2 regions of the Janthinobacterium sp. YR213 genome follow, and region 1 is predicted to be linked to the other one. Evidence: predicted binding sites of a transcription regulator. Region 1 holds the regulator's gene; the other holds the start of a gene.
The links. Region 1 encodes HrcA, which represses chaperone genes, less so after heat shock. Its sites were predicted from a motif close to TTAGCACTCNNNNNNNNNGAGTGCTAA; they were not measured.

Region 1 (4,441 bases):
GTGCGCCGGTTGCTGCTGGATGGTGATGTTGTAGTCGGTACCATAGTCGATGCGCTTGGCAAAGGTAAACGCTGTTTTCCCCGCAGGAACCGGCAGGGAGTCGCCGCTATTGACCAGGATCAGTCCTTCATTGTTCAAGCCTGAGATCGTGCCGCTGACATCATACGAGGCCTTGCCGCCGCAAGCGGCCAGTCCCAAGGTCAGCAGCAGTGCGGCGATAGGGCGCAAGCAGGATAACTTCATGTATTTCTCCAAAAATAGGTGACGGATCGCAAGGATTACTGCGGCTTGCAGTCAAGTGTGGCTGCGGTCGTGGCGGCAGATCCCATCTTGCCGACCGTATCGCTGCCATCGGCACTGCTGGAACCCTGGAAGCGGCACGTCAGGCCCGTTGGCTGAGCCAGTATGGAAATGCCGTACGAGGCGCCGTCATCAACGCTTTTGAATTCGTAGGTGGTGGCGCCAGCCAGCAGGGTGGTGCCGTTGGGGCCCATCACCAGGCGCAAACCATCCGTGGTCAGGCCCGTGACCGTGCCGCTCAACGGGTAGGCGTTGGTCTGGCAGTTCACCTGGGCTGTAGTCACGGAGTAGCTCGATGCCTTGCCGACGCCATTGATAATGGTGCAAACGGCACCCTTGGGCTGTTGTGCGATAGTGATATTGTAGCGGTCATCGTTCTTGACCAGCTTGGTGAAAACAAAGCTGGCCTGGCCCGCAGGAATCGGCAAGCTTTCCCCGTCATTCAGGAGAATCAGGCCATCTTTGGCCAGGCCGACGACTTGGCCTTGCAGATACAGGTTGCCGCCGCTGCCACCGCAGGCTGCCAGTGTGACGGCGCAAGCCGCCGCCAGCATCGAGCGCAGGTACAAATTTTTCATACATTCTCCAAAACGAATTAGGTTGGGTAGCGCAACGCGGACGCTGGCGCCGCATTGGAATGGCGCCTATTTTAGTCTATCTGGCAAGCTGAATGATCTTGCCTTGTATCACCCTGTAACAATTTTTCGCCGGGAAGCGCTGGCCCGGCCCCATTTCATGGAGGCGCAGCCATGCCGGCGGCGGCGATCAATGCGACAATAGAGGCAGGCTGCGCACTGTGGCGTGGCATCCACCGTGAATCCCATGTCCCTTGCCCCTGTAAAACCTGCCGTGCCGCCCAAGGCCATCCTGTTCGACCTCGACGATACCTTGTGGCCCATCGCGCCCGTGATTGCCGCCGCGGAAACCCTTCTGCACGACTGGCTGGCCACGCATGCGCCCAAGGTGGCGCAGCAGTTTTCCATCGAGGTGCTGCGCCAGCACCGCCTGGCCATGCTCCATGAACAACCGCATTTCCATGGCAACCTGATCGAGTTGCGCCGCGCGGGCTTGCTGGCCGCCTTCGAGGCGGCCGGCGAGGATCCTGTCCTGGTCGATGGCGCCATCGCGCAGTTCCTGGCTGCGCGCCATCGCGTCCAGCCGTATGACGACGTCTTGCCTGGCCTTGCCTGGATGGGTCAGCGCATGCTGGTCGGCTCGATTTCGAATGGCAATGCGGACCTTGAAATTATCGGCCTGGCACAGCATTTTAAAGTCTCCATCGCCGCCAGCGATTTCGGCGTGGCCAAGCCTGACGCGAGCATCTTCCTGGCCGCTTGCGCCGCGCTGGGCGTGGCGCCGCATGAGGCCGTGTATGTGGGCGACGACTTGTATTTCGACGTCACGGGAGCGCAAGGGGCGGGCATGCGCGCCGTGTGGATGAACCGCAAGGGCAGCGACGCGCAGATGGCCGCCGGCGTGCAGCCCGACGCCATCTGCGCCAACTTCGATGAATTGCTGCTGTGGCTGCAGGGGCAACTGGAAGATTGATCGCCGCAGACCGGGCGAACGTGCATAATAGGCGCTGTTGATGCACGTTCGGCCGCTTTCGTTGCCGCTTGCTTAACAACATACTTGCTTAAATAAAACACCATGCAACTCGATACACGTGCCCAAACACTGCTGAAAGCCCTGGTCGAGCGATATATCGCCGACGGCCTGCCGGTCGGTTCGCGCGCCTTGTCGAAAATTTCCGGCCTGGACCTGTCGCCGGCCACGATCCGCAACATCATGGCCGACCTGGAAGAGCTCGGTTATGTGTCCAGCCCTCACACCTCGGCCGGACGCATCCCCACGCCGCGCGGCTACCGCATCTTTGTCGATACCTTGCTGACCGTCCGGCACCTGGACGAGCATCTGGTGGAGTCGCGCATGCGCCTGCAGACGCCGCAACCGCAAAAAACCATCGCCAACGCGGCGCAGATGCTGTCGTCGCTGTCGCAGTTTGCCGGCGTCGTGCTCACTCCGCGCCGCGAATCCGTATTCCAGCAAATCGAATTCCTGCGCCTGTCCGAAAAACGCATCCTGCTCGTCATCGTCGCCCCCGGCGGCGACGTGCAGAACCGTTTATTGCTGACGGAGGCCGACTATACTCCGGCGCAACTGGTGCAATCGGCCAATTACATCAACCAGAATTATGGCGGCCTGTCATTCGATGCCGTGCGCGTGCGCCTGCAGGGTGAGTTGCGCCAGTTGCGCGACGATATGGGCAGCCTGATGCAGGCGGCCGTGGAAGCGGGCAGCGAAGCGATGGCCGACCATAGCGATGACATGGTGATTTCCGGCGAGCGCAACTTGCTCAGCGTGAGCGATCTGTCATCGAATATGCATTCGCTGCGCCAGATGTTCGACATGTTCGAGCAAAAAACGGGTTTGATGCAGCTGCTCGATGTATCGAGCAAGGCGACGGGCGTGCAGATATTCATCGGCGGCGAATCGAACCTGGTGCCGATGGATGAGATGAGCGTGGTGACGGCGCCGTATGAAGTCAACGGCAAGATCGTGGGCACGCTGGGAGTGATCGGACCGACGCGCATGGCCTACGAGCGCGTCATCCCGATTGTCGATATCACGGCCAAGTTGCTGTCAAGCGCGCTCAGCCATCATTGATCGTAATGCCTGGCGCGCCAGCCGCCCCGTGGGAGCGGCCAGCTGTGGTCAGGCGGTTTTGTGCGGGCAAGCCGTCTTGATGCAGTTGCCGTAGATGGCCAAGGCGTGTTCGGCGATCTTGAAGCCGCGCTCTTCGGCTACCTTTTGCTGGCGCACTTCGATGTCTTCGTCGAAGAATTCCTCGACCCGGCCACAGTCGAGGCACACCAGGTGGTCGTGGTGGGAACCTTCGTTGAGTTCGAAAATCGCCTTGCCGGTTTCAAAATGGTTGCGGTTGAGCAAGCCGGCCTGTTCGAATTGCGTCAGGACGCGGTAGACAGTTGCCAAGCCGACATCCATATTGTCGGCCAGCAGAATCTTGTAGACGTCTTCCGCGGTCAGGTGGCGTACCGGGCTACTCTGGAAGATATCGAGTATCTTCAGCCGTGGCAGGGTGGCTTTCAGGCCGCTTGCCTTGAGATCACTAGGATTGTTACTCATGTTTGTTGCTCGTATGTGGGTCAGGTGCTTTATCATATAGCGTTTTAGCGGGGAGTGCCAAAATATGCATTTTTTGGCAGGCCGGCCACTCCTGGCGTTTTGTTCATCAAATTGAGGTCATTTATGCGCGTAACACCGGCTGTATTGCCATCTCTCTGGCACCGTATTTCATTTCGAGCACCAGTCGTGGCAGGCATGGTCTGTGTCGCGCTGGCCATGTCCGGCTGCGCCAGCCGTGGCATCCTTGGCGAAAAGCCGGCAGCTGCTCAAAAAGAAGGCAAGGAACTGGTCCCCGAACAGGGCGCACAAACGACCACCATTACGCCGCTGCAAAAATTCATGTGGTTTTTCTCGCCCTACCGTCCTGACATTCAACAAGGCAACTTTGTCTCCGAAGAGATGCTGGCCCAGTTGAAAGTGGGCATGACGCGCGACCAGGTGCGTTTCGTCCTCGGCACCTCGCTGCTGACCGATATCTTCCATGCCGACCGCTGGGATTATCCATTCCGCCTGGCCCGGGGCAGTGGCGAAACCACCAGCAGCCGCGTGGTCGTGTACTTCGGCAAGGATGGCAAGGTTGAACGTTTTGAAGGCGGCAACTTGCCGACGGAGAAAGAATACATCGACCGTATCGCCGGCCCGTCGCCGTTCGCCAAGGTCGCCAAGGCCGACGTGCCTGCCGCCGCCGTGCCGTCACCCGTGGCGCCAAGCGCCGTGCCCGTGCCGGCCGATGCCGCGCCCGCCATTCCTGTGAGTAAGCCGGAAGTGACGCCTGCACCTGCCGCCGAGCCTGCACCTGCACCTGCTGCCGAACCCACCAAATAAGTTGCTGTAAGAGAATAAAATGACTGAACTGAAAATTGCCATCGCTGGCGCCAGCGGCCGCATGGGCCATATCCTGATCGAAGCGGTCAGCAATGCGCCTGACGCCGTGCTGGCCGGCGCCCTCGACCGCGCTGGTTCGCCTTCCGTCGGCCAGGATGCGGCCGCCTTT
Region 2 (4,441 bases), 710 kb from region 1:
GCAGTGGCTCTTCCATTGCGCGCAGGACGATCTTGATACCAGCGTCTTGATCAGGATTGTCGCCCTTGACCGTGATGTTGGCGCGTGCGCGCAGCAGGGCTACGCCGCCGCCTGGCACGATGCCTTCTTCCACGGCAGCGCGGGTCGCGTGCAGTGCATCTTCAACGCGGGCTTTTTTCTCTTTCATTTCGACTTCGGTGGCTGCGCCAACCTTGATCACGGCAACGCCGCCAGCCAGTTTGGCGACGCGCTCTTGCAGTTTTTCACGGTCGTAGTCCGAGGTCGCTTCTTCGATCTGTACGCGCACTTGTTTCACGCGTGCTTCGATCGAAGCTGCTTCGCCGGCGCCATCGATAACGATGGTGTTTTCCTTGCCCACTTCGATGCGTTTCGCTTGGCCCAGTTCGGCCAGGGTCACTTTTTCCAGGGTCAGGCCGACTTCTTCAGCGATCACTTGGCCGCCGGTCAGGACAGCGATGTCTTCCAGCATGGCTTTGCGGCGGTCGCCGAAGCCAGGTGCTTTCACTGCGCAAGTTTTCAGGATGCCGCGGATGTTGTTCACAACCAGGGTGGCCAGCGCTTCGCCTTCGATGTCTTCTGCGATGATCAGCAGTGGACGGCCAGCTTTTGCGACTTGTTCCAGTACCGGCAGCAGGTCGCGGATGTTCGAGATTTTCTTGTCGCACAGCAGGACGAATGGGCTGTCCAGCACGGCAACTTGTTTCTCCGGGTTGTTGATGAAGTATGGCGACAGGTAGCCGCGGTCGAACTGCATGCCTTCAACGATGTCCAGCTCGTCGTTCAGCGACTTGCCGTCTTCAACGGTGATGACGCCTTCCTTGCCGACTTTTTCCATCGCTTCAGCGATACGCTCGCCGATCGAGTAGTCCGAGTTTGCCGAGATCGCGCCAACCTGGGCGATTTCCTTGGTCGTGGTGCAAGGACGGGCGATTTTCGCCAGTTCTTCGACGGTGGCAGCAACTGCCTTGTCGATACCGCGCTTCAGGTCCATCGGGTTCATGCCGGCGGCAACGAACTTCATGCCTTCGCGCACGATGGCTTGTGCCAGCACGGTTGCGGTGGTGGTGCCGTCGCCGGCGTTGTCGCTGGTGCGGGAAGCAACTTCCTTGACCATTTGCGCGCCCATGTTCATGAGCTTGTCTTTGAGTTCAACTTCTTTCGCTACCGAGACACCATCCTTGGTGACGGTTGGGGCGCCGAACGAGCGCTCCAGGACCACGTTGCGGCCTTTCGGGCCCAGCGTTACTTTGACTGCGTTGGCGAGGATGTTGACGCCTTCGACCATCTTGGCGCGCGCTGCGTCGCCGAATACTACTTCTTTAGCTGCCATGTTCAATTCTCCTGAGTTTCGGGATGTATCTGTCTACAACGTGGAAACAATTACTTGACGACGATCGCCATGATGTCTTCTTCGCGCATGACCAGCAGCTCATCGCCGTCAACTTTGACGGTTTGGCCGGCGTACTTGCCGAACAGGACGCGGTCGCCCACTTTGACATCCAGAGGACGCACTTTGCCGTCGTCGAGAATCTTGCCATTGCCTACGGCAAGGACTTCGCCTTGATCCGGTTTTTCAGCAGCTGCATCAGGAATGATGAGGCCGGACGCAGTCTTGGTTTCCTGGTCGAGGCGTTTGACGATGACGCGATCGTTCAATGGGCGCAGATTCATACAAAACTCCTTAAAGTTCAATGGATAGGTGTTGCTAAATGAATACATGCCTGGCACAGCGCCAGACGTGCTTTCAGTGACCGCCGTTGAAAGCAGCCCGCAACGGTCAAGCAAACCCCATGTCATCCTGTCCTTGCCTGTATCCGGCAGTGGTGCATCGCGGCGTCGCCCGCCGCGTAGCGTTCCCTGCAGTGGCCTGGCAAGCACCATCATTTCCTGAGGATTGCTACGAAAGAGTTTGTTAGCACTCTCTACTAACGAGTGCTAATTATAGGGACGGTAGGGGGCTTATTCAAGGGGAACATATAGATAGATGCTGAGCAGAGCCTGCATCTACACAGGGTTTGCGCCAGCACAAGCCTCGTTCCCGGGCGTCAGCAACAGGCGCGACTCTAGCATGCCGTTCGGAGAGGGGGCGTTCCTGTACGCATAGGAAACAGAGTTTGACTATGAAATTTGATAAGATGATTGCAATTGCATATCAATATCACCATTCGCACCAGAAAGCACGCCATGCCATTCCCGATTTCCCATCCCGCCCTGCGCCTGTTGGGCGCTACTCTCGTCGGTCTCGCCTGCCTGGGCAATGCCGCGGCACAAACGCCCACCATCGTCGACGAGATCACCGTGGCGGCCCTGACGCCGCTGGAAAAGGAAATGTTGCTTAATGACTTGTTCAACGACCTGAACAAGGATGACGACGACCAGGAAGCCCATGTGTGGGACAACGGCGCCGACAATGGCGTGCTGGTGAAAGTCACATACAACTTCAGCAACTCCGGCATGACGGAACACAGCTTGAAGGCGCACGTGTGCCGCGACCTGAAATTCGTCGTCACCGCGGGCGACAAGTCGCAGGACCTGAGCCGCCGCACCTGTTCGCAGAACAGCGGACGCTGGGATGTGCAGGGCAAGGACCCGGCGCCCGTCGTGTATCCGCCATTCCTGTCCGACGTCACCATCGCCAAGCTCAATGCCAGGGAACAGAAAGCGCTGCTGACGGCCGCCGTGCGCACCTTGAAAGATGAAGAGGATGGCAAGACGCGCCAGTGGAGCAACAAGGGCCTGGGCAATGCGGTGCCGCTGGCAGTGCGCCTGACGCCCTCGGGGACGGACGCCAAGCCTGGCAGTTATCGCAGTACTTGCCGCGACTTGACGATGGTTCTTGACGGCAAGGGCGGACAACAGACGCTGACGCGCCGCTCTTGCGAAAACCGCTATGGCGGACTCGATATCGAACCCGATTACGTCGACGAGTAAAACGCTGCCATCGCGGCGCCGGCAGATGCGCGCACTTGGCGAAAAGCGCCGGAAAAAGCGTGTATTGTCCGCCAACTGCCCTGCATTGATGTAAATATGTGTGACAGCGGCGTGATTCGATTGACGCCCATGGAGCGTCCGCCCTATAGTGGCGGGATGATTTCCGAATTCAACGAATTATCCGACAAAATAGGCCTGCTGGCCGAAATGACCCATGCGCTGCGCCGTGAAAACGCGCAACTGCGCAAGGACAATGCCGCGCTGGCCGCCGACAACGCGCAGTATGTGCAGCGCATGCGCGAGGCGCAGGAGCGGGTGGAGGCGTTGCTGGAGAAAATTCCCGAACTGGTGCAAGCCGGTCTGGAGCAAGCCGCTTCCGAAGCGGGCGCCTATATTGGCGAGAACGAGAAGGAAGCGTAATGCCGCGTGTCGATGTCAATATCATGGGCCAGTCCTACAGCATGGTGTGCCGCGACGGCGAAGAGCGAGCGCTGCGCGAAGCGGCGATCTATCTCGATAGCAAAATGAAAGCCATCCGCGACGCGGGCAAGGTCAAGGGCAACGACCGCATCGCCGTGCTGGCCGCCCTGGGCGTGGCTGCGGAATTCCTCTCCGTGAAGTCGCCGCAAGGTCCGCTGTCGGAATTGACGATACTGGAAGTGAAGCAGAAAATCTCGGCCATGCACACGGTGTTGGATAGCGCTCTGACGCCCCAGGAAAACCTTTTTTAAGCGTGCACGCGACGATTTGTCTTTGCGATGCGCGATCAAAGGAGTAAACTTGGGTCTACCCTGCGGTGTTCGCGATTGCCATATATTCCTTGAACCATTTATGCGCATCGGTTGCGAATTTTGTTTGATGGGAGTGAGCGTCGCTCGTTCGACGAACCCGAAATTGAACTAACGTGACCACCTTGAACCGTTTGGTTCGGGATGCCGGCATAGCGGCACAGGCGGGGCCCAATTTGCAGTACCAAGAAAACGGTTGCAGCATCGATGCGCAACCGTTTTTTTACGCCTGTTGCTTTTGATAGGGAGTGAATATGAAACAATATTGGCTGATGAAATCCGAACCCGATGAAGTGAGCATCGACGACCTGATGGCGGCGCCCAAACACACCATGCCGTGGTTCGGCGTGCGCAACTACCAGGCGCGCAACTTCATGCGCGATGGCATGCAACCGGGTGATGGCGTGCTGTTCTATCACTCGAGCTGCCCGCAGCCGGGCGTGGCGGGCGTGGCCGAAGTGGCCAGCGGTGCGTATCCCGATCACAGCCAGTTTGAAGAGGGCGGAAAATATTTCGATGCCAAGGCCACGCAAGAACAGCCGCGCTGGATCAGCGTCGACGTGCGCGGCGTGAAAAAGACGGCGCTGCTGCCCCTGTCCGAGATGCGCCAGATGCCGGAACTGGAAGACATGCTGCTGCTCAAGAAGGGCAGCCGTCTGTCGATCACGCCCGTGACGCCGGCGCAATGGAAAGTCATTACC

Region 2: the regulator HrcA is predicted to act here: its motif matches at 1,934-1,960, upstream of groES (co-chaperone GroES).

The regions. Positions count from the first base shown of each region.
Region 1 covers NZ_FNDA01000002.1:128,185-132,625, forward strand. Annotated here, with positions in the region: gene BLT98_RS09780 (DUF4369 domain-containing protein) at 1-243, opposite strand, end outside; gene BLT98_RS09785 (hypothetical protein) at 279-878, opposite strand; gene BLT98_RS09790 (HAD family hydrolase) at 1,123-1,848, shown strand; gene hrcA (heat-inducible transcriptional repressor HrcA) at 1,951-2,967, shown strand; gene fur (ferric iron uptake transcriptional regulator) at 3,016-3,447, opposite strand; gene BLT98_RS09805 (outer membrane protein assembly factor BamE) at 3,643-4,272, shown strand; gene dapB (4-hydroxy-tetrahydrodipicolinate reductase) at 4,292-4,441, shown strand, end outside.
Region 2 covers NZ_FNDA01000002.1:838,137-842,577, forward strand. Annotated here, with positions in the region: gene groL (chaperonin GroEL) at 1-1,351, opposite strand, end outside; gene groES (co-chaperone GroES) at 1,402-1,692, opposite strand; gene BLT98_RS12935 (hypothetical protein) at 2,206-2,952, shown strand; gene BLT98_RS12940 (DUF904 domain-containing protein) at 3,109-3,372, shown strand; gene BLT98_RS12945 (cell division protein ZapA) at 3,372-3,683, shown strand; RNA gene ssrS (6S RNA) at 3,738-3,915, shown strand; gene BLT98_RS12955 (EVE domain-containing protein) at 3,995-4,441, shown strand, end outside.